Linked DNA regions of Hydrogenispora ethanolica. The protein of the gene in region 1 interacts with the protein of each later gene in a pairwise test. Links are inferred from orthologs where the notes say so. Each region holds a gene or a part of one and is shown on either strand. Other genes may lie near its edges.

What was found.
Region 2: the proteins of dprA (region 1) and recA interact in binary tests that used the Bacillus subtilis proteins (3 or more experiments, as listed by UniProt). The link is inferred for Hydrogenispora ethanolica from one-to-one orthologs.

What each region holds. Positions count from the first base shown.
Region 1 is NZ_SLUN01000049.1:9,356-24,562, reverse strand. The notes cover bases 6,898-9,859. They hold dprA (DNA-processing protein DprA), read left to right. Parts: upstream 6,898-7,816; coding sequence 7,817-8,902; downstream 8,903-9,859. Other genes in these bases: topA (type I DNA topoisomerase), read left to right, coding at 9,635-9,859; EDC14_RS24245 (DUF494 family protein), read left to right, coding at 9,045-9,512; EDC14_RS24255 (hypothetical protein), read right to left, coding at 7,417-7,638; EDC14_RS24260 (ribonuclease J), read left to right, coding at 6,898-7,413. Outside these bases: EDC14_RS24300 (hypothetical protein), read left to right, coding at 234-548; EDC14_RS24295 (hypothetical protein), read right to left, coding at 631-1,290; EDC14_RS24290 (hypothetical protein), read right to left, coding at 1,435-1,953; EDC14_RS24285 (superoxide dismutase family protein), read right to left, coding at 2,187-2,696; EDC14_RS24280 (hypothetical protein), read left to right, coding at 3,027-3,683; EDC14_RS24275 (shikimate dehydrogenase), read left to right, coding at 4,067-4,924; EDC14_RS24270 (late competence development ComFB family protein), read left to right, coding at 4,955-5,218; EDC14_RS24265 (hypothetical protein), read right to left, coding at 5,215-5,400; more of EDC14_RS24260, read left to right, coding at 5,746-6,897; more of topA, read left to right, coding at 9,860-11,740; methylenetetrahydrofolate--tRNA-(uracil(54)-C(5))-methyltransferase (FADH(2)-oxidizing) TrmFO, read left to right, coding at 11,737-13,047; tyrosine recombinase XerC, read left to right, coding at 13,114-14,010; EDC14_RS24225 (porin), read left to right, coding at 14,551-15,207. UniProt on the Bacillus subtilis protein: Protein that helps load RecA onto ssDNA during transformation. Binds cooperatively to circular ssDNA, is able to bridge different segments of DNA. Favors the loading of RecA onto SsbA- or SsbB-coated ssDNA and formation of RecA-DNA filaments.
Region 2 is NZ_SLUN01000028.1:46,895-62,044, forward strand. The notes cover bases 6,834-9,738. They hold recA (recombinase RecA), read left to right. Parts: upstream 6,834-7,716; coding sequence 7,717-8,760; downstream 8,761-9,738. Other genes in these bases: EDC14_RS19215 (competence/damage-inducible protein A), read left to right, coding at 6,834-7,004; thpR (RNA 2',3'-cyclic phosphodiesterase), read left to right, coding at 7,041-7,601; EDC14_RS19230 (regulatory protein RecX), read left to right, coding at 8,767-9,207; rny (ribonuclease Y), read left to right, coding at 9,390-9,738. In the rest of the region: ileS (isoleucine--tRNA ligase), read left to right, coding at 620-3,772; speD (adenosylmethionine decarboxylase), read right to left, coding at 3,925-4,305; EDC14_RS19205 (hypothetical protein), read left to right, coding at 4,439-4,768; EDC14_RS19210 (N-acetylmuramoyl-L-alanine amidase), read left to right, coding at 4,849-5,574; more of EDC14_RS19215, read left to right, coding at 5,760-6,833; more of rny, read left to right, coding at 9,739-10,919; EDC14_RS19240 (hypothetical protein), read left to right, coding at 10,989-11,525; EDC14_RS19245 (TIGR00282 family metallophosphoesterase), read left to right, coding at 11,745-12,530; EDC14_RS19250 (stage V sporulation protein S), read left to right, coding at 12,866-13,126; EDC14_RS19255 (GNAT family N-acetyltransferase), read left to right, coding at 13,894-14,433; sporulation transcription factor Spo0A, read left to right, coding at 14,545-15,150. UniProt on the Bacillus subtilis protein: Multifunctional protein involved in homologous recombination, DNA repair and competence.

The DNA.
Region 1 (15,207 bases):
AATTTTATCTGATCAAAAATTTAGCCTACTCGATGAAAAATTACGAACTCAGGTAATTTCGGAAAAACGCCGGGCGACGCAGGGAATCCGGGTTGAAAAGTCATGGCCCGTCGCGGACCAAGGCGGATCTGTCGAGCGGTACGATAACGGGGTAAGTTGAAAAACGATCGCTTTCCGCTGTTTAGATGCAGAAAAGGATGGGCAGAATTAGGATGAGGGGGCGTACAAAACGCATGAATAATTATCAGCCGACGGTCTTTGAAAACCGTTTTTTTGTGGAGTTGGAGGAAGAGGATATTCAGGAGCTGAACCGGGAGGAGGCGGCCAAGTTTGAGCAGAACCCGCAATTTCGGGCCGCCGCGGCCTCAGTAGAGGAACGGCTGGGTCCGGGCAGTTGGGATGAGCATTGGCTGACAGTGGACAATTCCGGAAGGCGAGTTTATGCCCGGATCTATTCCGGGGCGGGTCATGCCATTGCCTTGACTGCGGACGGCAAAATCGTTCGGGAAATGGATTATCCCGTCGAAGAGGTGGAAACTCAAGACTAACCCCGGATCGCCCGCACCGCTTAAGATCTCGGCCGCGGCCGGGAGTTCGTTCGGGCATGGAGTAACCGGCCTGTATTTCCTGTCACGAAACCCGGTTTGGCGCAGCGGCGAGATTCTTGGCGGGAGAGTATTTATTGATGTTAAAGATTTTGTAGCCCAGACGATCCATGACTTGGACCATGTTCTGAAACCAGATGCGGTTCGCCGGAACATCGGGAACTTCCGGAAAGGAATAGTGGATAATATCGCGGAGCAATTCCTTTTTCATTCCTTGATTCTCGGGCAGATAGAAATAGGATAGACCGATCTCGTGCTCTTGGTTGATGCCAAGGATCAAAAAGCAGAGTCCCTTGAGCCATAGATACTTTTCTACCGACCGTTCCACTGCGTCGGGATTAAAATCACGAAAGCTGTTTCGAACAAACGGTTTGGTTTTTTCGTAAACAACTTGGGTACGCTCAAAGGCCTCTCGAATAATCAGTTCCGGCTGGCGGGGCGAGCGTTGTTTCGCCAGTTGCTGAAACTTGATGATCATGTATTCATGAAGTTTGAGGAAAGTTTGGTTGCCCTCGTATTTGTTTAGAATCTCATTGAGAATCTTCCGCTGCATCGCCTGTTTATCCGCGAGCGAGAGTTCGTTGGAGAGCGGTTGTTGGGAGGATTCCGGAGCAGGGGCGGTTGTGGTGGTTACTGGAGTGACCAAGAACAGCAATAGGAACAGCAAATAACGGAAATGACGCATACCCATCCTCAATTCGTTTATTTTCGATCTTTTCTCATTGTAACACCGGAAAGCATTCGCTCAATTAACAAATTGTAACAAACCGATGACAAAATGGGCAATAATTCCTTTTTGGACCATCCTTCAATTGACACCCAAAATTGTTCATTTTGTGGAAAACGGCAGTTCCCGGTATTCGTCGATAACGGCGGCTAACCAAAGCAGGAATGCCTGGGTCTCCTGGTGCTTGATCAATAATTGCCCCACTTTTTGCACTGCCCGCACAAATTCCGGATGGAAGTCGGAACGCTGATATTCCCGGGCCAACGGACAGACGAACCGGGCCCGGGGATCAATGATCGTGGTCAATAATCCTTTGGCCGTCATATAAGGAGTTAGCGGGAAGATGCGGCAGGCCAGCGGGCGTTGCGAGCGTCGGCACTGGCTGTTGCAGGAGGCGAAATAGACGTTTTTGCCGGGGAGATATTGCAGGTCGGTTGGTTCAATGCGCAGAAAATCCGCGGCGAGAAGCAGCTCCGCTTCACCCGGGAACAGGTACATACCCAGATCTTCGTCATTTTCTTGGCAGCAAGCCCGGTTGCAGAGGCGGCCGCAATCGGTCCGCAACGGCGTTTGGGTATGGAGCTGGTGATAGGCATTTTTATAAAGTTCGATCAGGGTCATATACAGTGTATCCTCCATAAAACTGTTTTGGGAGGGGCATATAAAGACAGGCGGGTGTCGAAAAATCGTTTTGCCCGCCTGCTCCGAGGATTACGCGCCGAATACGGTATTGGCAACATGAAATGCCCGACATGAAGAAGCTTGCCTGGAATCTCCCTTAAAATATATACCAGAAAAATATCCTTTGGACAATCATTACGATGAAAATAAAGCGATCTTTTGAGGATTCAGGTTTATTGGGACGGGTAAGGCCGAATCACGCCGCATGCTAAGCGTTTTCCGGACGCCCCCGCCGGTTGACTGCGATAGTCATCGGGATTTTGATGAATGATGACGGAATGGCCGATGACTTCATCAACCCGGAAGCGGTCCGTGAAAAAGCCCATGAGGGCCCGGCCGTTGTTGGAAAAGAGCGCTGGGAAATCACCGGCGTGATTTCCATGAGGCTGCCGGGTTGGATTCCAGTGTTCGCCGGCGCCCTGAAAAGGATTGGTTGGGTCGCCGGGAGCGCACGAGTCGGTTTCATGAATGTGAAACCCATGAGGGCCGATGGGCGCCTGGTTCCCGCTGGCTGGCCGGTAAGGAGGGAGTCCGGAGACGTTTACTGAAACCCATGTCCCGCCCGGGACATCTTGAAATAAAACTAGACCGCGGATATCGGGTGCGAGGGGACCACCAGCGATTTCGGCAACCGCCATTGGATCGCCGGACGGCTGCCAGCCATTCCATTGCGGAAGCGGCATTCCGAATTGTGGGGGAGCGGCAGCATGATAGTTCATTGTATCACCTCCAGATATTGGCGAATTATCTATCCGCCAGGAATTGCGACACATGCGAAAAATAGAATCAGACAAGACATCTATAGATTATGGGATTTAGGAACTAGTAGGAATGGGACTATGGTACAAAATGAAACGGTAAAAGAAAACTGGTTTGGTTCGGATTGCCTGGTTTAACAGATGATCACGGCAGGGACCGGAGCATTCCTTGTAGAAAGCTAGGGTAAGGCGACGCGTACCGTCGATTGTAGTGACGAAGACAGTCGCTTAATACAAAATAAGGAGTGTTTACGGTTGTTCAAAAAAACGATCCTGGCAACTATCGCTGCTCTCATCCTACTCACATCTTCAGCTGTGGCTGCTCTTGCCAACCCTTACACTTTTGGCGCGGAAAACGGCAGAACACTGCCTCCTGCCGGGTTGGGAATCGATCTCTCCGCCCGTTTTAACCAGCCCGATCAGGAAGACAAGGCTTTCAATGCAGAAGTGAGTTACGGAATCGCTCCATCTATCACCTTAGCGGGTGAGCTGCGGAATGTCAACCAATCGGACCGCCAGACATTGGTAAAAGCTTACTTTAACCCGCGGCACAATAAGACCATGGGTTATACCGCTTATCTCGGTTATGACCTGGGTGAGCAAAACATTCCGATGTACGGTTTATCCGTCTGGACCAACTTCAATTTCTTATATGGTTATCTCAACGTTGAAACGGGAAAAGCCACGGATGATGAGATGATGATTACCCCTGGCGCCAGCCTGCAATTGGGCTCCAAATTGCGCCTCGGTGGTGAGGTGACCATGAAGGCGGATGATTGGTCCAGCGAGAACCTGCGCCTGGGCGCCAGTTATGCGTTGACCCGGAAAATCCATGCGAAAGTAATGGTCGACGACAATTTGGCTGATGATTCCTCTCGGATATACACCACCGCCTTGACGGTACAAATATAAAACCAGCTTCAATTGATCCATTTTGGATAAAATTTCAACCACCGTGCGACGGTGGTTTTTTCTATCCGGGATGGGTCCGCCGAACATCCTTTTCGGTGAGTACCGTAATCTCCCTGAAAAGTATCGGGGTTCCGAAAGAAGGAATTTACCAAAAATCTCCGAATTCTTTCTTTGGTAGGGATGAATGTTTTAATAGGAACCCGAACAAATGTGAAGGAGTTCGTGTTGCTTCAAGCTATATAAGATGAGTACTTTCATATCCTGTAAGCCGGTTATGAATGACAAATTTTTTCATCTTATGAATAAAGGAAATATGTCGCAACCTATCCGGGCGTTTAAGAAATTTGTTGCGGCATCGATAGTTTACGCAACATGGAAGGATTATGAATCAACAGCGAATCACGGGAAGTACGGCCGTCTATGGCGTTTTTGGAGATCCGGTGGCCCATAGTCTGTCACCGGTTATGCAGAATGCGGCATTTGCCGAATTGAACGTAAACGGTGTGTATTTGCCCTTTCACGTAACGCTTTCTCAGCTGCCCGCTGCAGTCCAAGGGATTAGAGCCCTCGGCATTCAGGGAATTAATTTGACAATTCCCCTTAAACAGGCGGTTATCCCGGAGTTGGATGAGATTGTGGGTGATTCTTTACAGAGCGGTTCCGTGAATACCATTATGAACCGGAACGGCCGCTTAATCGGCACCAGCACCGACGGGAGCGGCTTTATCCAGTCGTTGCGGGAAGACGGCCAATTTGATCCGACCGGAAAGAACATCTTGATGCTGGGGGCGGGAGGCTCGGCGGCGGCACTGCTTTATCGGCTTGTCGCTTCCAATGTCCGTTCGATAACCGTTGTCAATCGTGATCCAAAACGTGTGGCCGATTTGCGGGATCAAGTTCGCGACCGGACCGGGTTTGAAGTAATCCTCGCCAGATTGGACCAATTGGAAGCATTGGATTGGAGCCGGTTTCAGCTCTTGATCAACACGACATCCGTGGGATTGCATGAAGATGCTTCCTTGGTCCAGTCAAAATTATTTCACGAGCGGCTGCTTGTTTATGATCTGGTATACCGCAAAGGGGATACCCGGCTCATCAACGAAGCTCGCCAGGCGGGTTGTCCGACGCTGACAGGCCTATCGTTGTTACTCTATCAAGGGGCGCAAAGTTTTTCATTGTGGCTTGACCGGGAGGCGCCCATCGCCAAAATGCGTCAGGTCTTGGAGACTTATCAAGCGTAATCAAAAGAGAAAAAGGGGTGGGGAGGAGTCATGAGTTTAAAAAACTATATGGAGGATGTCGTTGTGGAAATTTTTGAGGAGTTTCATCGACAACATCCGGAATTTTGCGCTTGTGATCGTTGCCGGGTCGATACTGTGGCCATCGCCCTTTCCAACTTGCGCGGCAGATATGCGGTCAGCCCCGAAGGAGAAGTCTTTGCAAAACTTTCCCGCGAAGATCGTCAAGTTCGTGCCGATGCGTTGCGGATGATCATTGAAGCTGCCAAACAAGTTTCTCAACAGCCTCATCATTAATACCCGGCCTCGTTTTTATAAATATCGCAAGAACCGTTGTGAAAATTGACGCAGGTGTCGCAACCTGCGTCTTCCGTTTGACCATACTCAAAACTGGAAGCGAGGTTTTTGGAAAGAATCGGTTCATATCCGCCGCACTCCTGGGCAATAATATCGTATTTTTCACTGGAACGGTGGTCCATGTTTTCACCTCACTTGACTGAATGCGAGTTTATTTTATCGCCCGAAGGTGCAAAATATTCCCGAAGTCGATCCTTCCCCGGAATTTAACTAAGTAGGGGGGTGCCGGGGTCAAGGAGTCATTATTTTTGAAAATTTGAGATATGGACGAGACAAAATTATGACCTGATATTTACTTGTATACGAAGAATAAATCCGCTATAATTAATTTTAATAAAAATGTGCGGCATTTTGGAACGGCAAAGTTTAGGTTCTTTTGAAGGGGTACCGGGTAACCCTGCGGAGAAAACCCGAAAACATATTGAGACCAACCGATCTGTACAGCACAAGTGGAGGTGTTTTTTTTATTGGGTCTTTTTAACAAGCAAGACCGTGTTTTGTTGATCCCGCTCGGAGGTTTGGGCGAGATTGGCAAGAACATGATGGCGGTTGAGTGCAACCGTGAGATCTTAGTCATTGATGCCGGTTTGGCATTTCCGGATGAGGATATGTTGGGAATTGATCTAGTCATACCGGATATATCGTATTTGGTCGACAATCGGGAGCGGGTGAAAGGAATCCTCTTGACGCACGGTCATGAGGATCATATTGGGGCGCTGCCTTACGTTCTCAAACAGTTGAACGTTCCGATTTACGGGACCAAACTCACTCTGGGGCTGGCAAAAGGAAAGTTCGAAGAACACAATATGGTCCGCGACGTCCGTACCGTATGTGTTAAGGCGGGTGATGAGGTAAAAATCGGTAATTTCTCAGTGGAGTTTATCCACGTGAATCATAGCATTGCCGATGTAACCGCTCTCGCCATTCACACTTCGGTTGGGGTGATTTTGCATACTGCCGATTTTAAATTTGACCATACTCCGGTCGACGGGAAAGTCACCGACTTTCGAAAATTGGCCGAATTGGGGGATAAAGGAGTATTAGTGCTCCTATCCGACAGCACCAATGTGGAACGCGAAGGCTATACCCCTTCCGAACGGGAACTGAATAAGACTTTCAACGAACTTTTTGTCCAAGCCCCGGGAAGAATTTTGGTCGCCACTTTTGCTTCGAACATCCACCGGGTGCAGCAGATTATGGACACCGCTTTTCACCATGAGCGCAAGGTGGCCTTGGTGGGACGAAGCATGATCAACGTGGCTTCTATTGCCATGGATTTGGGCTATTTAAAGGTACCGGAAGGATTGTTGGTGGACATCGATGAGATCGATCGCTACCCGGCGAACCGAGTTGCCATCATCACCACCGGAACCCAAGGGGAGCCGATGTCGGCGCTCACCCGGATGGCAACCTCGGATCACCGTAAAATCAATATCGTTCCCGGAGATACCGTGTTAATTTCGGCTTCGACCATCCCAGGCAATGAGAAATTAGTTGCCCGGACCATCAATCATCTGTTCAAACAGGGAGCCACGGTTATCTATGAATCGGATTCCGGAATTCATGTTTCGGGTCACGCCAGTCAAGAAGAACAAAAATTAATGCTGAATTTGGTGCGTCCCAGATATTTCGTGCCGGTGCACGGAGAATACCGCCATTTGGTACAGCATGCCCACCTGGCAGTGGAACTCGGAATTGACAGTGAGAATGTAGTGATCGCCGAGAATGGCGATATGATCGAAGTGACCCGTGAAAAAATCCGGATTGCCAGCAAAGTAGCTTCCGGAAAGGTATTTGTAGATGGGCTGGGCGTCGGGGATGTCGGGAATATCGTATTGCGGGATCGCAAACAACTTTCGCAGGACGGAATTCTAATTGTGGTCGTGACCATCGATAAGGAGAGCAGCAGAATTGTTGCCGGACCCGATATCGTCTCGCGCGGTTTTGTCTACGTCCGTGAATCCGAAGAGTTGATCGAGGAAGCAAAAGAGAAAGTAAAGCAAGCTATCGAAAATTGTTCGCAAAACGCGGATTGGGCAACAATGAAAAACCAAATTCGGGAAATTCTTGGTAAACACCTCTATGGCCGAATGAAACGTCGTCCGATGATTCTGCCAATCATCATGGAAGTTTAACTTTTAGTGTTCATCGAAAGGATTTTCCAGATTATTCAGGATGAGCCTCAGCTCATCCTCCCATTTTAATTGATGATAGGTGAGTATTTCCTTCCGGACCAGGGAAGGAGTGTGGCAATTGGAACAAACAATCCCGAAAACGTCATTTTTATGGTTCACAATATAATGAAGAGTATCCACCCCGCAGCGCGGACAGAGATAAATGTGATCGCGGTCTTGTTCCATAACCAACAGCTCCTTCAATGCTCCGTTTCCGGCAGTGTCTAGCTGATGATAGTATTTGAGAAACCAACCGAATCATGCTGGCAACTAAAGTTAAGGCTCTTCCAAAATTCATAAACCTCGCCCACCAGAAGCAGGAATGGTATAATTTGCCACGAATAATTCTTATGGGGGTGGCAATGTGAATACGGAAGAGCTGAAATATTGGTTGCGCTGGAACCGGATGCCCGGGATTGGCTCCATTCGATTCTTTAAATTGCTTGAAGAATTCGGAAATATGAAAGATGCCTGGCACTCTCCGCCGGAACGGTTATTACCAATCATTGGAGAGAAAACCGTAGCCGCGCTCCAGAGACTGCGGTCCTGGGATCCAGAGCGTGAATTAAGGCTCGTACAGCAATTCGGGTTTCGCGTTATCTGCTATCCGGAGGACAATTATCCGGCTCCTCTTAAAAAAATTGCCGATCCGCCTCCGGTGCTTTACACTAAAGGATATTTCGCTCATGGCGACGATATGGCCGTTGCTATCGTCGGAACGAGGAATCCAACGCCACAGGGAGAGTACATCGCCGGTGAACTGGCGATGAATCTCAGCCATCAAGGCCTCACAATTGTCAGCGGCATGGCGCGCGGCATTGATTCCGAAGCTCATCGCGGCGCTTTGGCGGCACAAGGCCGGACTATCGCCGTGTTAGGATGCGGATTGAATATCGTGTATCCGAGTGAAAATGGGGAACTGATGGAACAAATTGCTGCTCACGGCGCGGTGATTAGCGAATATCCGTTGGGAACACCGCCATTGGCATCGAACTTTCCAGCCCGAAACCGGATCATCAGCGGCTTGAGCTTGGGAGTGGTTGTGGTTGAAGCCACCCAAGACAGCGGCTCCTTGATTACGGCGGGTTTTGCCTTGGAACAGGGACGTGAAGTATTTGCCGTTCCCGGCAACATTGGAAATGATGGAAGTAAAGGTCCACATAAATTGCTTCGCCAAGGCGCTAAATTGGTCGAAGATTATCGGGATATTCTCGCGGAATTATCCATACCCCAACTGGAAACCGCCGAAGTAGCCGCCGCGGAAGCCGACGTTTTGAATCCCAGCGAGCAAAAGATTATGGCCACGATGAGCCGGGAACCTTTACATATCGATCAGATTTTACGCCGAGCAGGCCTGGCCCCAGCAGAGCTGAATGCCGTGTTGATACAGCTGGAACTGAAAGGGTTGGTCAAACGTTTTCCCGGACAACTATACCTGCGAATAAAATAAACGGTTACATATCCCGGAAATTTATTATATACTATGATTAATTTAGGACTTCCGTCCGAGACTGCTGTTAAACTTCCTTCAAACTAAAGCAAATCCGTTTTTTGCCGAAAGATTAATAAAGCCCAGACAGGGGATGAAATCAATGGAAAGGGTCATCGAGATTGCCAATTATGTAATGAAGCAAGTGTTGGATCAAGGCGATAATATGCTTTCGGAGAGAAATTTAATCGCCGCATTGGTAGAACTGGGTTATGAAGCCAACGAGATCGAGGCTGCTTTTAAATTACTCTACTCCATACCATCTACCCTGAAGTCGGACGATGACGTCATTGAACGGGTGAGTGTCAATGGCTATCGGGTTTTCTCCCCCGCCGAAATTCGTAAAATTTCTGTACCTTGCCGAGGCGAACTGATTCGGTTGGCGGATAGTTCCTTGATTTCTCCGGATGAGATGGAAAAGATTTTAGCCGAGGCGCTACTGTTGGATTCTTTTGAGGTTGGAATGAAAGAACTGGAATTGATACTGCATAAAGTGATCGAGGATGAGGAACGATTATTAATGATCCTTTTCCATCCGAACGACAGTGCAGCCTGCATTTGTTTGAATTGACGTCTCCCATCGGGTTAGTGATAACCCTTTTTTTATGGATTTGGAATATTCTGTCGCCATTTTATCCGGATACCCTAGCGTATGAGGAAAATGGCGCATTGTAACTGTACGGAGGTATTTTTGTGAAATCATTGGTTATCGTGGAATCCCCGGCCAAGGCCAAAACGATCGAAAAGTATTTGGGCAAAAAATATATGGTAAAGGCATCCATGGGACATATTGTCGATCTCCCGAAGAGCCAATTCGGCGTCGACATCAATAATGGTTTTAAGCCGAAATATATTAATATTCGAGGCAAAGGAAAGATTATTCAGGAATTGAAGGAGTCAGCCAAAAAAGCCGACTCGATCTTTTTGGCGACTGACCCTGACCGCGAAGGAGAGGCGATCTCCTGGCATTTGGCCAATATTCTCGATTTAAAAGAGGAACGCTGCAAACGGGTTGAATTTCACGAGATTACCAAAAAGGCTGTAGAGAATTCATTAAAGCATCCGCGTCCCATCGATTTGGATAAGGTCAATGCTCAACAAGCGCGACGTATTTTAGACCGGATCGTCGGTTACGAATTGAGTCCGTTACTTTGGCGAAAGATTCGAAGAGGATTGAGCGCGGGTCGCGTACAATCGGTCGCGGTTCGGCTCATTTGTGAAAGAGAACAAGAGATCCGGGAGTTTATAAAAGAGGAATTTTGGAGCATAACCGGGGATTTTAATAATGTTAAAGGGGAAGGGTTTTCAGCCAAGTTAACCTCCAAGGGCAAGAAAAAACTGGTTATCGCCAACGAAGAGCAAGCGAAGAAGATTACCGAGGATTTAAAGAATTACCAATATTTGATCACCGAGGTCAAACGAAAAGAGAAACTGCGTTTTCCGGCTCCTCCTTTTACAACCAGCAGTCTGCAACAGGAAGCCGCTCGTAAGTTGGGTTTTGGAGCTAAAAAAACAATGATGCTCGCCCAACAGTTATATGAGGGAATTGAATTGGGCGAGGCCGGCAGCGATGGCTTAATCACGTATATGAGGACGGATTCGGTTCGAGTGGCTGAAGAAGCTCAAGTCGAAGCGAGAGAAGTCATCCAGGAACGGTATGGTCCCGATCGATTACCGGAAAAACCGCCTGTCTATAAAACCAAAGCCGCCAGCGCGCAAGAGGCGCATGAGGCGATTCGGCCGACCCGGATTGGACGGGTGCCGGAATCAGTAAAACCCTTTCTTTCCAAAGATCAGTTTCGCTTATACCAGCTGATTTGGTCACGCTTTACTGCCAGCCAGATGCTCCCGGCCATCATGGATACAGTCGGGGTTGCGATCAAGGGCGGGGAATATATCTTTCGCGCCAACGGCAGCGTGCTTAAATTCCCGGGTTTCCTCGAAGTATATCAGGAAGGCCGGGATGATGACGCGCCAGAAGAGGAAGGCATCCTGCCGGAGATGAATGAAGCAGAACAGGTTCAGCTTCAAGCTCTGGCTCCGAAGCAACATTTTACCCAACCACCACCCCGCTATACGGAGGCTACTCTGATCAAGACGTTGGAAGAGAAGGGAATCGGACGCCCCAGCACTTTTGCTCCAACCATTGACACGATTATGAAACGAAATTATGTCCAATTAGAAGAGAAACGCTTCAAACCAACTGAATTGGGCCAGGTCGTAGTGGATTTGTTGAAACAAAAGTTTGGCCAGATCGTCGACTACGAGTTTACTGCGGAGATGGAAGAGAAACTCGATCAGATCGCGGAAGGCAATCTGGAATGGGTAAATGTTTTATCCGATTTTTATGGAACCTTCAGTCAAGAGGTGGCTCAAGCCAAGGAGACTGTGGAGCGGTTAGAGGTCCCTGTCGAAGAGAGCGATGAGAAGTGCGAAAAATGCGGCCGGACCATGGTTTATAAATATGGACGTTTTGGAAAATTCCTGGCCTGCCCCGGCTATCCGGAATGCAAGAACGCCAAACCCTTGCGGAAAGTATTGGGATTGAAATGTCCAAAATGCGGCCAGGGGGAAGTGGTGGAACGGAAATCCAAGAAAGGCCGCCTGTTTTACGGATGCAACCAGTATCCGCAATGTGACTTTGTCACTTGGGAAAGGCCCTATAAAGAACCCTGCCCCAAATGTGGCTCCATTTGTACGGTGAAAGGCGGACGGAACCAGCCTAAACAGATCCTCTGCCTCAATCAGAACTGCGGGTATCAAGCGGAATTGACGGAGCAGGGCGGGTCGGAGGAATGAGGCCGGTTGTTATTATCGGGGCTGGTTTAGCAGGTTCTGAAGCAGCCTGGCAATTGGTCAAGCGGAATGTTCCAGTCCGTTTGTATGAGATGCGTCCGGGAAAGATGACTCCGGCCCATCATAGCGGCGATTTTGCTGAGCTGGTTTGCAGCAATTCGCTGCGCGGCGCGTCACTCGAAAATGCCGTCGGCTTACTGAAAGAAGAAATGCGCCGGTTTGATTCGATCATTATGCGCGCCGCCGATGCCACCAGTGTCCCGGCTGGAGGCGCCCTGGCGGTCAACCGTCATGAGTTCTCGCAAAAAGTGGCGGAACTTTTGTTGGAAAGTCCCTTGCTCGAGGTGGTTCGGGAAGAGTTGACTGCGATTCCCGAAGGTCCGGTCATCGTGGCCACCGGGCCATTGACCTCCCCCGGTTTGGCGGAGGCGATTCAACAGTTTACCGGGCAACAGTATTTTTATTTTTACGATGCCGCCGCCCCGATCGTCACAGCGGAATCGCTGAACCGGGAGATCGTATTTGAGGCTTCCCGTTATGATAAGGGAGACGGGGCGTATTTGAATTGTCCCTTTTCCCGGGAGGAGTATGAGCGGTTTTGGGAAGATCTGACGAAGGCGGAGGTATCTGAGGCTCATTTACCTAATGAGCGGGCGATCTTCTTTGAAGGTTGCATGCCGGTGGAGGTTTTGGCAAGCCGGGGTCGGGATACGTTACGTTTTGGAACGATGAAACCGGTTGGGATCACCGACCCGCGCACTGGCAGGAGACCTTACGCGCTGGTTCAGTTACGTCCCGAAAATCGTGATGGCAGTCTTTATAATTTGGTTGGATTTCAGACTCATTTAAAATGGGGAGAGCAACAACGGGTCTTTCGGATGATTCCTGGATTGGAAAACGCCGAGTTTGCCCGATTCGGAGTCATGCATCGCAATACCTACATCAACGCGCCGGTCGTGTTGCTTCCCACGTATCAAGCACAACGACGTTCCGATTTATTCTTTGCCGGCCAGATCACCGGGGTTGAAGGTTATGTCGAGTCAGCCAGTTCCGGGTTGCTGGCCGGTCTCAATTGTGCCCGGATTGCTCTCGGCCAAACCCCGCTCGAATTTCCCGCCACAACGGCTATCGGCTCATTGGTCCAATATATATGCCATGCCGATTCCCGCTATTTCCAACCCATGAATGTCAATTTTGGGTTAATGGAGCCTCTCGGCGAAAGGGTAAAAGGGAAAAAAGAACGGCATTTAATGTACTCCGAAAGAGCATTGCGGATCCTTGAAACCTATAAAACAGACTTCAATTTATAATCGAATAGACCTTCAATCTTGAAAACATTCGAAAATAAAACATCCATTAATAAATAGGGTGGTATTTTGGAAAGGTTCATTGATGAATATCTGACTCAGCTTCGAGTCGGTAAAAACTATTCGCCAAAGACCATCGAGAGTTATGGCCTGGATCTGCGCCAGTTTTTTGAGTTTCTCCAAGAAAAAAAGATTCAGGATTTGGAGAAGGTAGACCATCTGTTGGTGCGGGAGTTTCTTTCCCAATTGAAACAGGCGGATTACGCCAAGACCTCAACCGCACGTAAAATAGCTTGCATCCGTTCGTTTTTCAAGTATCTCTGCCGCCAGGGTTATTTAGACCGAAACCCGGTCCTGGGCGTGGCTACTCCGAAGCGGGAAAAAAAGTTGCCGCAATTTCTGTATCAACAAGAAATGCTCGATCTGTTGGAATTGGTTGACTGCTCAGAAAAACTGGGTATTCGAGACCGGGCGTTGCTTGAGCTCTTTTATTCCAGCGGCCTACGTTTGCAGGAGGTTGTTGGGCTGACGCTGGGAGATCTGGATTTTCCCCGAGGTTACATCCGGGTCTTCGGTAAAGGTTCGAAGGAACGGCTGGTGCCGTTGGGTGGCGCTGCACAAAGAGCATTGCAACATTATTTGCAGGAGTCACGGCCCTACTTGGCAAGCGAAGTGAACGGGAAACCGTCGTCGAACGTCTTTCTCAATTATCGCGGTACCCGGTTGAGCGGCCGAAGCATTCAGCGAATCTTCGCAAAGTACCTCCAGCAGCTCGCACTCAATCGGAAATTAAGTCCGCACGCCATCCGGCATACTTTTGCCACGCATTTATTGGAGAATGGTGCCGATCTTCGGGTAGTCCAGGAGCTTTTAGGACATGTCGATATTTCGACCACTCAAATCTATACGCACCTGACCCGGGAAAAAATTCGGGCGGTTTATTTGAATAGCCATCCCCGAGCATAGAATCGTTTCTATTCAGTTATTCCAATGACATGGCGCCTTCGGGCGTTTTTTTGTGATGGGACCGGCTAGAAGCCAGGTGATAAAGTCCTCCAATTCGGAAATCACTCTTTCAATGGATTAAAAATCGACTTTATCACTTGCTTCTCTGAGCTTTTGTGTTCACCCCTAGCCTTCGGATAGGGTTAATCACAACGCTTCTAGAGGGAACCAAATGAAAAAATGTTCAGCTTGAAGCTTTTAACCTTTATCGTTTCAATTATCCCAGAGTATTGTAAACTCGTGGCAACGATTCTATAAAATGCAACATAATTATGTGAAAACCGGGAAGAATTTAGCCTATTCACAAATGGGCCACCGGGTAGTAAGATGACATCAGAACCTTGAAAAACGCATAACCCGATAAACAAACCCACTGTTTGTCGGAAGAAGGAGTGATGTGGGAGTAGCTTTTGAACCTTGCTTCCAGGAATCCCAGTTATCAATGAATCCAGTTTCCGTCTCAGCAAAAATCAAAATTATAATTCTTTAGGAGGCAATCAATTGAAAAAGTTAGTCACATCAATCGTAACACTCTCTTTAGTACTTTCTACCGCTGTAGCTGTTTCCGCTGCTCCTAATGTTAATGGTAATGTTGTTTACGGTATCGACAAAGATAACGCCGGTATCGAGGCAGTCATCAATTTCGACGGCCAACTCGGTCAGAATCTTGACTACCACACTCAGCTTAAAAAGGGTATGGACAAAATCGGTAATGAACTCACCGATCCGACCTATGGCATCAATTTAGAGGAAGCCAGCTTCACCTATAAGAACCAATTGGCCGACGTTACCGTTGGTAAATTCGCTTTCAATCCGTCCGTCATGACCATCATGGACAACAGCACCGAAGAGATGAACGCCCCGTTAGCAGTTAAAATAGCTCCGAAACTCGGCAAAAACATCAACTTGGCCCTGGGTTTCCAACCCCGTCAAAACGGTATCGACAGTGAATTCAAAGATAACGCTTATCAAGTTGAAGCCGATTACAACTTCGGCGTTGCCAGCATTGGCGTGAACTATCAGAAGCTTGATTCGGACCAAGACGGCGCTTTGGTATGGCAAGCTACCGCTCAACCGCTTAAGAACCTGAACATCTACGGCGAAATCGGCAAAGACAATAACGACCAGGATGTCGCCAAAGTGGGCGCCCTGTTCACC
Region 2 (15,150 bases), on another replicon or contig:
GCGTGTCGGCCGGGCGTCCGCCGTCCGAACGACGTGGTTTTGGCCCGTGAGGCGGGATTCTCCGACGCGGACTCGTCAAAGTCAAAAATAAAACGAAAGTGAGTTTTACGATTTATTACTCCCGCAGAGGCGCAAAGGCGCAGAGTTTAGTCGCATAAAATCAACAACCCTTTCTCATTTTTCTCAGCGTCTCAGCGGAGAATGAATGGATGGGACTTTGACGTACCCCTGGATTCTCCGACGACGGAAGTTGACGGGCGCCGAAATATATATTATACTTAGAATGTTTTAGCATGATTTTCATGACTTGCAAAGGCGTTGAAGGAGAAGAGTACTGTTTCAGACGGAAGCTGCAGAGAGCCGGGGTAGGTGAGAGCCGGCGCTGGACCGGGAAACGGGAAGATCGCTCCGGAGCCGCGTTCCGAAAGGTAGCTTTTAGAACCGTGTAGGAATGGCCGGGATGCCGCCGTTAACGGCAATGAGCGGAAGAGCGTTTGACTCTTCAAGCTGGGTGGTACCACGGGTAAAGTGACTCGTCCCTATTGACAGGGGCGGGTTTTTTATTTGTACCCTATGGTTTGCGCGTTATTGAAGCAAAAGGATTGAAAGGAGTAATCCGATGGGCAAGTTTTGGGACGTTGAGACCAAAGTTCCCGTGAACCAACGGGAAGAAACGATGTTGCAAAAATGGCAAGCGGAAAAGATCATCGAACGGAGCGTGAGCGAGCGCGAGGGCGCGCCCCGGTTTATTTTCTACGAAGGACCGCCGACCGCCAACGGCAAACCCGGCATTCACCATGTTTTGGCCCGGACCCTGAAGGATACGGTCTGCCGTTATCAGACCATGCAAGGGTATCAAGTGAACCGCAAAGCCGGCTGGGATACCCACGGCCTTCCGGTCGAGCTGGAAGTCGAGAAGCAGTTGGGCTTCTCCTCCAAACAACAGATCGAGGCTTACGGCATCGAAGGCTTCAACACCAAATGCCGCGAGTCCGTCTTCACCTACGAGCGGGAATGGCGCCGGATGACCGAGCGGATCGGTTACTGGATCGACATGGACCATCCCTATATCACGCTCGATAACAACTATATCGAGTCGGTCTGGTGGATCCTCAAACGCTTCTTCGATGAAGGAATGATCTACGAGGGCCACAAGATCATGCCTTACTGCCCGCGCTGCGGAACGCCGCTGGCCTCCCACGAGGTCTCGCTGGGCTATAAGGACGAGACCATCGATTCGATTTATATCCGGATGAAAGCCGCCGACCGGCCGGACGAATACTTCCTGGTCTGGACCACCACGCCCTGGACCTTGCCGTCCAACGTGGCCCTGGCGGTCAATCCCGAATTCACCTATGTCCGGGCCCGCCGCCCCGAGGACGAGGCCGTCTATATCCTGGTCCGGGAGCGGGTCGAGGCCGTCCTGGGCAAAGAAGCGGAGATCCTGGAGGAATTCAAAGGCGAGGCGCTCTTGGGCCGGGCGTACGAACAGTTTTTGCCGTTCATCCGGACTGATTCCGCGACCGCTTTCAAAGTTTATGGCGCCGATTTTGTCTCCACCGAGGATGGCACGGGCATTGTCCATATCGCTCCGGCCTTCGGCGAGGACGACTATCAGTTGGGCAAGAAATATGATCTGCCGGTGCTCCAGCCCGTCGACAAAGAGGGCAAATTCACGGCCGTCATCACGCCGTGGGCCGGACGGTTCGTCCGGGAGGCCGATAAGGACATTACCCGCTACCTGAAGGCCGAGGGGAAACTCTTCTCCAAAGAGCGGCTGACACACTCGTACCCCTATTGCTGGCGCTGCGACACCTCGCTGCTTTATTACGCGCGGAAATCGTGGTATATCGCGACCACCAAATATAAAGAGCGGCTGATCGCCGCCAACCAAAAAGTAAACTGGTTCCCGGAGCATGTCGGGAAGGGCCGCTTCGGCAACTGGCTGGAGAACATGATCGACTGGGCGATCTCGCGGGACCGCTACTGGGGGACGCCGCTCAACATCTGGCGCTGCGAAACCTGTAACAAACTGACCAGCGTCGGATCCCGGCAAGAACTGGCCGAACGGGCCATCGAACCGGTCGACCCGGCTGCCATCGAGCTGCACCGGCCCTATATCGACGATGTCCATCTCCGCTGCGAATGCGGCGGCCGGATGACCCGCACCACCGAGGTGATCGACTGCTGGTTCGATTCGGGCTCGATGCCGGTGGCACAGTGGCATTACCCCTTCGAGCACCAGGATGATTTCGACCAGCTGTTCCCGGCGGATTTTATCTGCGAGGGGATCGACCAGACCCGGGGCTGGTTCTATTCGCTGCTGGCGATCGGGGCGTTCCTCTTCGGCGAGCCGCCCTATAAGAACGTGCTCGTCAACGACCTGCTGCTCGACAAGAACGGCCAAAAGATGTCCAAGACGCGCGGCAACGCGGTGGATCCATGGCAGATGCTGGAGAAGTACGGCGCCGACGCCACCCGCTGGTACCTGCTGGCGGTTTCGCCGCCCTGGACGCCGACCCGCTTCGACGAGGACGGCTTGAAGGACGTTTCGGCCAAGTTCTTCGGGACGCTTCAGAATGTCTATTCGTTCTTTACCTTATACGCCAACATTGACGGGGCCGATCCGGCCAGTTACCGGATTCCCGAAGCGGAGCGGCCGGAGATCGACCGCTGGATCCTCTCCAAGCTGAATTCGCTGATTGCGGAAGTCCGGGAGGATATGAAGGAGTACGACCTGACCCGGGTGGTCCGGGCGATCCAGAGCTTCCTCATCGACGAGGTCTCCAACTGGTATGTGCGGCGGACCCGGGACCGTTTCTGGGCGTCGGCGATGGACCGCGATAAGCAGGCGGTTTACCGGACGCTCTGGGAAGTATTGCTGGCGGTGGTCAAATTGATGGCGCCGTTCGCGCCGTTCCTGGCCGACGAGATTTACCGCAATCTGATCCAAGGCGCGCCGGGCGCCAAAGATTCGGTTCACTTGGAGCTGTATCCCGAGGCGAACCTTTCGCTGATCGACAAGACGCTGGAAGAGCATATGGGCTTGGTGATCGATCTGGTCTCGCTGGGCCGGGCCGCCCGGAACAAGGTCCAGATCAAGGTGCGGCAGCCGCTCGCGACGATGCTGGTGGACCGGAAACACCAGTCCGAGTTGACGCCTATGGCGGAGCTGGTCAAGGAAGAGCTGAACCTCAAGACGCTGGAGTTCATCGACGCCCCCGACGCTTATGTGGTCTATACGGTGAAACCCAACTTCCCGGTGTTGGGGCCGAAATACGGCAAGCTGCTCGGAGCCATCGGCGCGGCGCTGGGGAAGAGCGACGCGGCGACGCTCGTCAAGGAGTTGCGCGGTAGCGGAGTGATCAAGCTCGATGCCAACGGTACGGAAGTGATCCTGGGCCAGGAGGATCTGGAAGTGCGGGTCCAGGATCGGGAAGGCTTCGCGGTGGAGATGGATCACGGCCGCTATATCGTGCTCAACTTGCAGTTGGATCAGGCTTTGATCGAGGAAGGCCTGGCCCGGGAGGTCGTTTCCAAAGTGCAAAATATGCGCAAGACTCAAGGACTGGAGATGACCGACCGGATCCGGCTGAGCTTTGTCAGTGACGACGAGGTGGCCGCGGCCATGGAGCATTTCCGGGAGTATGTCATGGCGGAGACGCTGGCCTTGGTGCTCGAGCGGCAGCCGGCGGCGACCGGCAAGTTTGAAAAATGGGATATCAACGGCCATCCGGCGGAGATCCGGGTGGAACGGCAAGCGCAAGCGTAGGAAAGAGGTCATCAAAATTGGGAAAGAGGCCGGTTGGTTCGGCCTCTTTCCGGTGTGTTCGGTAGTTCCATAGCTGATTCTTGAACGCATCCAAAAAAGCGACACCTGGGAATACCAGGTGTCGCTTGATCGTATTTCGGTTCATTGCGAGATTAAGAAGCGTTTACCGCGAACTCTTCATCTGGCAGACCGCGCCGGACCACCATCTGATGGACGGTCTCCGGTTCGAGAGATTCCTTCAGAAACTCGATGGCTTTCTGCGTCATACCGCCGCCGCACGTATACACATCGATCGCGGCGAAACCCCGTTCGGGATAAGTATGAATCGAGATATGACTCTCCGAAAGCAAAAGGAGACCGGTAAATCCTTGCGGTTCAAACTTAAAAGACTCCTCCCCGAGGACTGTCATTTTGGCGCTGCTTGCGGCCTTCCGCAAACAATTCATCAGGAACTCTGCATCATTGAGCTTTTCGAACCGGCAGCCCCAAAAGTCTGCCAGAACGTGAGCACCTACAGTATCAAAAGTTTCCATTCCCCTCAACCCCTTCTTCGAAGTATCTTCTGGTCAGGAAGAATAATTTTGACCCATAAGCACCCTGATTTCCCTTTACCCGATGATGCACTACGGCTCGCCTCGGGATATATGTTAGATCAGGAGTATGAACTTGTGGACTGGAACGAGAATTCTCACGCTCCCCGCTTATTTTACAAACAAACCTATAATAGCAAAAATCGGGGGGGCTGTCAATCATATGACGCAACATTTTCGAGTCGCGCTTCTCAGAATAAATTGGATAATTGACCAGCTAAAATGCTTTAAATTTTTTCGCGCCCGGAACCGCTCCGATCCTTCCGGGCAGAAATCGCAGGAAAACGCGACCTTCGCCCGGGCAGAACGGCACGGTGCGCGCAACGGTCACGCTGCTTTTGGTTCCATTTTCCAGATGAACCGGAGCTTCCCGCCGGATTCCGGTACTGCGGCGCCGGCAGGCTGAATATCTTTGGAACGAGAGGCGCCGCGTTGCGGAGAAGGCTGTGCCGGCGCTTGGGAGAAGGAAAGAAAGGCGGTATGGTATTGGCTCGAAGGCGGCTCTTCGTTCTATGGTTGCGGGGCGATCATCTGTATTGGATGGTAGTGGGTCTCAGTCTTTTGGTGGGGGTGTGGCTATACTCCCAACCGGCGATCTGGACCAACCTGCCTTTATCCGGACTGGTTTCCGGCAAAAAAGTGGCCATCGACGCCGGCCATGGCGGCGACGATCCAGGCGCCCGCTCCCGGGAGGGATTGCTTGAGAAAGAGTTGAATCTGGATATCGCGTTGCGTTTGAAACGTTTCCTGTCACGGGTCAATGTGTATTGCGTGATGATTCGCGAGACCGACTGCGACTTCAGCGAGGGGCCGGAACAGTTGCGCCACCAAAAACGGCAGGACTTGATCAATCGGGTCCGGATGGCCGGGCAAAGCGGCGCGGATATTTACCTGTCGCTGCATGCCAACAGCTTTCCCGAGAGCCGCTACCGGGGCGCCCAAACTTTTTACGGACCGGGTAACCCCGATTCCCGGCGTTTAGCCGAAGCCATCCAGAAGCAACTGGTCGGGCGGCTCGGCCCCAACAACCGGCGGGCCAAACCGGGTAATTTCCGGGTTCTGCAAGACAGCCGGATGCCGGCGGCCATCATTGAAGTGGGTTTCCTTTCCAACCCCGAGGAGGCGGCGCTCCTCGGCCGGCCGGAATATCGCGAACGGGTGGCCGAGGCGATTTGCCAGGGCGTGATCGACTATTTCAGCGGCAGGGGATGAGCATATCCTGATTCCTGATCCAGAATACCAGAATAAAAATCGCGCCCGGGATGGACGGCTCCTTTTATTGAAGGAAGAATACCTTCGGCCACAACAGGAATTTTCAAAGAAGAGGCGAAAATAATATGGAGAAGTACTTGGCTCCGGCCAAGCACGGATCTTAATCTTACATGAGGCGAAGCGGATTGAAAGCGGAAATTGTATGCATCGGAACCGAATTGTTGCTGGGGCAGATCCTCGATACCAATGCCGCCTTTCTGGCGGAAGAATTGGCCGGATTAGGCATTGATTTGTATCATAAGCTGACGGTCGGAGACAACCTGGAACGGATCGTGGCGGCCTTGCGGCAGGCCTGGCAACGGGCTGACTTATTAATCCTCTCCGGCGGACTCGGGCCGACCCAGGACGATTTGACCCGCGAAGCCGTGGCGGCGCTGCTCGGAGAAGAATTAACGCCGCGGCAGGCGGCTTGGGAGCAGATTGTGGCCTATTTTCACAAGATGGACCGGCCTTATCCGGAGAGCAATCGCAGGCAAGCGTTGTTTCCCGCCTCCGGGCAGGTGATCGCCAATTCGTTTGGCACCGCCCCCGCCCTTTGGGTCGAGCGGGAGGGTCGGGTACTGGTCGCTCTTCCGGGCGTGCCCTATGAATTGAAAGGGATCTGGAATGAGAGCGTCAGGGAGCGCTTGGGGCGTATTTTGGCGGCGGAAGGGAATCCCTTGCTGACCTCCAGAACCATCCGGATGGTCGGCATCGGCGAATCGGCCATGGAAGAACAGGTCATCGACCTAATCGCCGCGCAAAGCAATCCGACGATTGCGCCTTATGCCGGCCGGGGCGAGGTTTCGCTGCGGATTACCGCCAAGGGCTTCCGAGAGGACGAGAATTGGCGGCTGATCGACGCCTTGACCGAAAAGGTGCGGGCGCGATTGGGCGGGTACATTTATGGTTATGATCAGGACAACCTGGAGACGGCCATCGGGCGATTGCTGCGGGAGCGCGGTTGGCGGTTGGCGCTGGCCGAGTCCTGCACCGGCGGGTTGATGGCCCACCGGATTACCAATGTCGCGGGGAGTTCCGATTATTATCTGGGCGGAGTCAACTCCTACAGCAATGAATTGAAAATGGCGGTGCTGGGCGTTCCCGAATCGACCCTGGCGGAGCATGGCGCGGTCAGTCCGGAGACGGCCCGGGCCATGGCGGCGGGAATCCGCCGGCTGACTGGCGCGGAGGTTGGACTTTCGGCCACCGGGATCGCCGGTCCCGGCGGCGGAACGGCGGAAAAACCGGTCGGCCTGGTCTATCTCGGGGTGGACTTGCCTGGTTACAGCCAAGTCGAACGGCGGATCTTCCCGCTCGACCGGATCGGCAACAAAGAATCGGCGGCCCAGGCCGGACTGGCGCTGCTTTGGCAGGCGCTGCGGAGCTAGGAAATCTCGGGGAATCTACGTTGCTTGGAGTTGAATATGCGGCTTTTTATCGGAGTTTGGCTCTCGCCGGAGCAGCGGGAGGAGGTCGCCGTCTTCATCCGCCGGCTCAGTCCGGAGAGTCCGGATTGGAAATGGACGAGTCCGGCGAATCTTCATTTTACGTTACGGTTTCTGGGCGAGGTGGACAGGGCGGCTGTCGGGCCGCTGCGCTTGCGGTTGCAAGAGGAGGCCCGGAGGATGAGGCCTTTTACGATGCGCCTCGGTACGGCGGGCTTCTTTCCGCCGGCCGGGCCGCCCCGGGTGTTCTGGTTCGGCCTGGCGGAAGGTGCGGCGGAATTGACGGGATTGGCGGCACGGCTGGAAAACGCCTGCCGGGAGCGGAGTTTCGGCCCGGCGGACAAACCATTCAAGCCTCACCTGACCGTGGCCCGGGCTAAAACCCACTCGCCGGGGACCATTTCCTTTGCCAATCCCCTTTGGCGAGCAGGGACCCTGGTGACCGGCTTCTCGTTGATCGAGAGCCAATTGCGGCCGGCGGGTCCGGCGTATCGCTCGATAGCCGACCTGACCTTTGGAGCAAAAGGAAACCATTCTTAATTTGACATCGGAGACCGGGTTTGTTATACTGAATCAGAACATATGTTTGGAAACGTTCTTGATCCATTCTTAAGCAGGATGTCACTCACGCAGTAACCAAAGGAGGTTTCTAGCTTTGTCCGATAAACAAAAGGCGTTGGAAGTCGCATTATTGCAGATCGAAAAGCAATTCGGCAAGGGCTCCATCATGAAACTGGGCGAAAGTGCCGATAAGTTGAATATCGAAGTGATTCCCACCGGCGCGCTCACCCTGGATCTGGCCTTGGGAGTGGGCGGCGTGCCCCGGGGCCGGATCGTGGAGATCTATGGGCCGGAATCGGCCGGTAAAACCACGGTGGCCTTGCATATGGTGGCCGAGGCGCAACGGCTGGGCGGAATCGCCGCCTTCATCGACGCCGAGCATGCGTTGGATCCGCTATATGCCAAAAAGTTGGGCGTGGATATCGACAATCTCCTCATCTCCCAGCCGGACACCGGCGAACAGGCGCTGGAGATCTGCGAGGCCTTGGTCCGCAGCGGCGCGGTGGATGTGATCGTCATCGACTCGGTGGCGGCATTGACGCCGCAAGCCGAGATCGAGGGGGAAATGGGCGATTCCCACGTCGGATTGCAGGCCCGTCTGATGTCGCAGGCGCTCCGCAAGCTGACCGCGGTCGTCAGCAAATCCAATACCATCACCATCTTTATCAACCAGATCCGCGAAAAAGTAGGCGTCATGTTCGGCAACCCCGAGACCACGCCGGGCGGCCGGGCGCTGAAGTTTTATTCCACAATCCGTTTGGAAGTCCGCAAGGTGGAGACCTTGAAACAAGGTTCGGACATCATCGGCAGCCGGACCAAGGTGAAAGTGGTCAAGAACAAGGTGGCGCCGCCTTTCAAGGAAGCGGAGTTCGATATGATTTACGGTGAAGGCATCTCCAAGACCGGTTGCGTTCTGGACATGGCGGTGGATCGCAATATCATCAACAAGAGCGGCGCCTGGTTCTCCTACGGCGAGACCCGGATCGGCCAGGGCCGTGAAGCGGCGCGGGAGTTTTTAAAGAAGGATCCGGCGCTGTTTGCGGAGATCGAAAAGAAGATCCGGATCGCCGTGGGCTTGCTCAGCGAAGACGCCGAAGTCAAGCCGGAATCGGTTGCGGCGCCCGCCAAAGGGAAGTAACGCGCCGTGAAGGAACGGACGGCCATGGATGCGGCGCTCCGGTTGATCGGCAGGCAACCCTATTCGGAGCGGCGGCTGCGGGAGCGCTTAAGCAAGATGGGTTTTGAGGCGGCGGAGATTGCCGCTTGTCTGGAACGTTTGACCGGTTGGGGCTATCTGAACGACCGCGCTTACGGTGTTGCCCGGGTTGAGTTGCTGAAACGCCGTTTGAAGAGCCGTGCCTATGTCAAAGCGGACCTGGCCGCCGAAGGGATCGCCCGGGAACTGATCTCCGAATTACTGGGTGAGCACTATTCCGATGCCGACGAGATCATTATCGCCCGGACCTTACTGGCCAAACGGGCTGGAGCCGGGGAGATTGGAGTCAAGGAATGTCAGAAATTAGCCCGGGCCGGTTTCGCCGAACACACGATTGGGCGGTGTTTTCAGGAGATATCTACCCCTTGACACACTATCTAAAAATGTTTACAATGATCTATTGAGGACAGAACAAAAGCCGAGTTCTTACTCGGCTTGTTTTGTATTTATTTTTGCAGTGAATTTTCTTCTCTAAAATCCGAAAAATCCGATCATTATCGCAAGGACTTCGCTTTCAGAAGTCTGTTTTGAAAGAGCTAAAATTATAGGAGGTGATTAGCATCCAATATTTCTTAGGAATCATCATCGGTTCAGTCCTTGGGTTTGCCGCCGCGTATATTTATGGAAAAATTCAAGTCGAATCAGCGAAGGAACAAGCGCGTAAGATTATTGAGGAAGCCCACAAGGAAGTCGAGTCGATTAAGCGCGAGGCATTGCTTGAGGCGAAAGAGGAAGCTTTAAAGGTAAAAAACGAACTCGAACGGGAAAACCGCGAGCGTCGTGCCGATATTCAACGTTTGGAGAAACGACTTTTACAGAAGGAAGAATCCCTTGATCGGAAATACGAAGTTTTAGAGAAGAAAGAGGAAGCCTTAACCAAAAAAGATGCCGAAGTCGAACGGTTGAAAAACGAAGTTCAGGAAATCCATCAGAAGCATCGTCATGAATTGGAGCGAATCTCGGGTTTGACCACGGAGGAAGCGAAGACGCTCCTGCTCAAGGATGTGGAAGAAGAGATCCAACAAGAGGTCGCCATTAAGATCCGCGATTTGGAGGCTAGAGCAAAAGAGGAATCCGACCGGAAAGCCCGGGAGATCATCTCTCTCGCCATCCAGCGCTGTGCCGCGGATCATGTGGCGGAGGCCACCGTTTCCGTGGTAGCGCTGCCGAACGATGAGATGAAAGGCAGGATCATCGGCCGTGAGGGCCGGAACATCCGGGCGCTGGAGACCTTGACCGGGGTCGATCTGATCATCGACGATACGCCCGAGGCAGTGATCCTCTCCGGATTTGATCCGATTCGCCGCGAAGTCGCCCGCCTGGCGTTGGAGAAACTGATCGTGGACGGGCGGATTCACCCGGCCCGGATCGAAGAGATGGTGGAAAAGTCCCAGAAAGAAGTGGACGCCATCATCAAGGAAGAGGGCGAACGGGCCACTTTTGAAACGGGCATTCACGGGCTCCATTTTGAACTGGTAAAACTCTTGGGACGGTTGAAGTACCGGACCAGTTACGGACAGAACGTTTTGAATCACTCCATTGAGGTCGCCCATTTGTGCGGCATCATGGCCGGAGAGCTCGGCGCCGATGTGACTCTTGCCAAGCGCGCCGGATTGCTCCATGATATCGGCAAAGCAGTCAATCATGAAGTGGAAGGACCCCACGTAACCATCGGCGCGGATCTCGCCAAGAAATACCGGGAGACCCCGCTCATCGTCAATGCCATCGCCGCTCATCACGGCGATGTCGAACCGGCCTCGGTAGAGGCGGTGCTGGTGCAAGCTTGCGATGCGGTCTCGGCGGCCCGGCCGGGCGCCCGCCGTGAGACTTTGGAGACCTATATCAAGCGTCTCGAAAAACTGGAGAAGATCGCCGACTCTTTTGAAGGGGTCGAAAAAGCGTACGCGATTCAAGCCGGACGGGAGATTCGGATCATGGTCAAACCGGACCGGATCGATGACCTGAACGCAGTGCGGATCGCCCGGGAGATCGTCAAACGGATCGAGGATGAACTGGAATATCCCGGTCAGATCAAGGTGACTGTCATCCGCGAAACCAGAGCGGTCGATTATGCGAAATAACTTGGGAATAGCACCAAACGCCGTTTAAAACTCTATAATAAACGAAGAGGTCTGGAAGGGGGAGGAAACATGAAAGGCATCTTCTGGAAAGAAGGCGAGTCCTTCTCCAATTCCATGAGTCTGATAGCTTTCTTATTGGTACGTTACCCCGAGATCGGCACGGTCCGGTATGACCCGGACCAGAAGACATTGCAGTTTTCCTTTATGTTGATCAAAACCCTGGACGCCGGCGAATTCGAAGCATTCAAGGAAGGAATGGCCCTGAGCCTGGGCGCGATCTCGGACTTGCAGGGCAGGAAACAATTGCAGACCGAGATCAGTTTCACCGAGTGTGACAATCTGACCTTCCTTGAGATTTTGCGGGATATCGATTCATTGAGCCAAGAAGAGATCGGCCTGATCATCGGCGTTGTCCATCAGTTTTTCGAAGGCAATCTCCTCCTTGACCAGGAAGAGGCGGTTCAGGATGAGGATGTATTGCTTCAGGAGGAAATGATCGACCATATGCTCGAGGACCTGAAAGATTCCCAGCAGGAAAAACGGTTGATCGGCTTCCGTGAAGAAGGCCGGGTGATGGTCTTTAACCGGGCCAATCTTCACAAATGAGACGCAAAGCGCTTCTGTCGTCGGAAAGTCCGTTGTCCGGCAAAAAGTGAGCAAAGTTTTGCAAAATAGATTTGTGCCAAGCGACGGGGGGATGCTGCAGAACAGTAACCCCCGTTTGTATGCTGGCGGTGCTTCCAGTATATAAAAAGTGAAAATTTGGAATAATCTGAAAGCGATAGCAGATCGCGGGTTGGTTCCGATTGAGATGGAGGACTTTGTTTGCTGAAGATATTATTTATTGGTGATATTGAGGGCCGGCCGGGCCGGAAGGCTGTCAAGGCTTGCCTGCCTTCCCTCATCGAGTCCGAGGAACTCGATCTGGTGGTCGCCAACGGCGAGAATGCCGCCGGCGGCTTCGGAATCACGCTTGATATCGCCAAGGAGCTTCTGGCTTGCGGCATTGATGTGATTACCATGGGCAATCATACCTGGGACAACCGGGATATCTATAATGTCCTGGAGCATGAGCCGCGGGTAATCCGGCCGGCCAACTACCCCAAGGGAACGCCGGGACAGGGCTATTATCTGGCGGAAACGGATAAAGGAGTCCTGGTCGGAGTGGTGAATATGCTGGGGCAGGTCTTTCTGGAGCCGTTGCGTTGTCCCTTCGAGACGGCCGATGAGATCGTGACCAATCTGCGGCGCAAGACCGATTTGGTGCTCCTCGATATGCACGCCGAGGCTACTTCCGAAAAGATCGCCCTGGGTTGGTACCTGGATGGGCGGGTCTCGGCGGTACTGGGCACGCATACGCATGTCACCACCGCGGATGAGCGAATTCTTCCGCAGGGGACCGGGTATATTACCGATGTCGGGATGACAGGTCCGATCAACTCGGTTTTGGGCATCAATTCCGAATTGGTGATTACCAAGTTTAAAACGAAACGGCCCGTCCGGTTCGAAGTGGCGGAGGGACCGGTTGCTTTCAACGCCGTGCTTTTGGAAGTGGATGAATTCGGGAGGACGACACAGATCAAAAGGATCCGGCAAGACCTGGAGAACTAAAAGCGTTGTGGTAAACCCCGTCCGAAGGTCGGAGTGTTCACAAAAGCTCAGAGAAGCAAGTGATAAAGTCGTTTTGAAATCCTCTTGCCAGTCGAATCGTTTGGAAAGAGACTTTATCACATGGCTTCTGACAATCCATTGGCTACATGAAGGCCGGTACGGGTCCGCCGATTCCTGCGGTCCATGATTTCCGAGACGTGACCGAAATTGATGAGGTAGTAACGGCCGGAAATTAGCAATTGTCTGAACTAACATTCATATTATTAATAGCAGCAAATAAATTTACATTGAATACGTACCAAGTACGGAACCTAGCAAAGTATGGAGGGACAAAAATGGATGTGTTGAAAGTGTCGGCGAAATCCAGTCCGAACGCAGTGGCCGGGGCATTATCGGGAATTATTCGCGAAAAAGGCATCGTTGAAATTCAAGCGATCGGCGCGGGTGCTATCAATCAAGCCGTCAAAGCAGTGGCTATCGCACGCGGCTTTGTAGCGCCCAGCGGCATCAATTTGGTCTGTATTCCTGCTTTTACCGAGGTCACCATCGATGGTGAGGAACGGACGGCGATTAAGCTGATCGTAGAACCAAAATAATTCAGCAATGTACGCAGTACTCCACAAAAGATTGTCTTGGAAGATGGGGATTTTCTCCATCTTTTTTGTTGCGCTACGGGGCTGAACCGTCCCGCTTTGAGAGGCAAAAAGTCGCCGGTCCGGAGAATCACCGGTCACGCCGGCCGAAAGGACTTTGCCGTCTCCCGCTCCGTTTTGCAAGGCGTCACAAGGTTTTATAAGATCGCCAATCGAAAGCGGGTGATCGCAAAGTGGTTTTGAATGATGGCCCAATAAAATGAAAGTTTCGGCGATTCAATGGTCCAAAATGGTTTCCTGTGTATTCTTCCGTTTTTCTCTCCTGATTCTTATGTCTTCCCCTGGAGAAATGCCCCTCCCATTTCCAGCAAGCCTGATATCCTGGCGATAATTACTTAGAGGTAAAAAGCCGGCCGGGACGAAATTCTAAGTAATTGAAAAAGACTCCCCTATATAGGATGAAATAAATTTTTTAACTAAGATTTGCATTCCTAAAAGCGTTGTGATAAACCCTGTCCGAAGGCCAGGGTGAACACAAAAGCTCAGAGAAGCAAGGGATAAAGTCGTTTTAATTCCTTTGGCAAGCTGATTCCCGTTTCGAAAGACTTTATCACATGGCTTCTAGTGCAACGACTTTTAACAAAGCCGTTTGCATAGCAAAGCCGAATGCAAATGAAATCAAAGCGGAATTTAATTCAACTTATATAGCATCCGACAAAGTAAAATTCGCAGCATTCAACGGAAAAACCAACTTGACCGGAGGGGTTAATATGGAATTGAGTGGAACCAAAATCCGGCTTCGCCCGTTAGCTATCAAAGATCTGGCGACGATGGCCCAATGGAATTGCGACCCGGAATTGCAGTCTTTCGTCGACTGCGATCTTCCGAGCGACCCTCAGCAATTAGAACGCTGGTACCATGCGAATGTTCCCGATCGCAACTATCAAATATTTGCCATGGAGACCCTGGCCGGAGAGTTGATCGGCGATATGGAGCTGGATCATATCTGTTGGAATAAACGCGAGGCGGAATTGCGGATTCGCATCGGGGACCGGCGCTACTGGGGACAGGGCCTGGGCAGCCAGGCCATTCAACTGATGCTGAACTATACCATGGGCGAGCGGGGTTTTAACCGGATTTACCTTCGGGTTTATGAGTTCAACGAGCGGGCGATTCATTGCTACCTGAAGAACGGTTTCCAGCAGATCGGGATTCTCCAGCGCCGGCGGAGCGATTGGAAGAATATTATCCTGATGGAGATCAAACGGCAAAAATTTATTGGAGCCGCAGCCTGCCAACAGGCGGGTTAACCGGGCTCTAGCCGGATTATTGCGTTTGATATCGGTAAAAACCAAAAAGGATTTGCCCCTTCCCCGTCGAATTATTACCAAAAGTTGTTATGTTATGAAGGAGGGGGATGTATGTCAAAGATCAAGATCGTAGTGGCTGATAACAACCGCGAATTATGTACCTCATTGTCCGGCTTGATCAGCCTTCAGGATGATATGGAACTCACGGGTGTCGCATATGATGGCATTGAAGCGTTGCAACTGGTCGAAAGCATCAAACCCCATGTGCTGGTTCTGGATATTACAATGCCCTACCTGGACGGCATCGGGGTCCTGGAAAGACTGGGCGAACTTCCGGATCGGCCCATCGTCATCGTATTGACTGCCTTTGAGCAAGAGTCGATGATTCAACGGTTAATCTCCTTGGGAGCTACTTATTACATGGTCAAACCGTTTGACGCACCGACCCTTTTTGAGCGGATCCGCCAATTCGCCGCCGGACAGCCGTCCCCCTTCAAACCCGCTAAAGTCGCGACGGACCGTCCGGTTATCGCCAACCATGCCCGGCGGGAGAAAACCGAAAGCGAATTGGAGCTGGAAGTGAGCAAGCTCTTTCACGAAATGGGAATTCCCGCTCATTTCCGTGGCTATGCCTATTTACGGGATGCGATCATTATCGCCGCCAAGGAAGTCGAAGTCCTCGGCAATATCACCAAAAACCTTTATCCCCGGATCGCC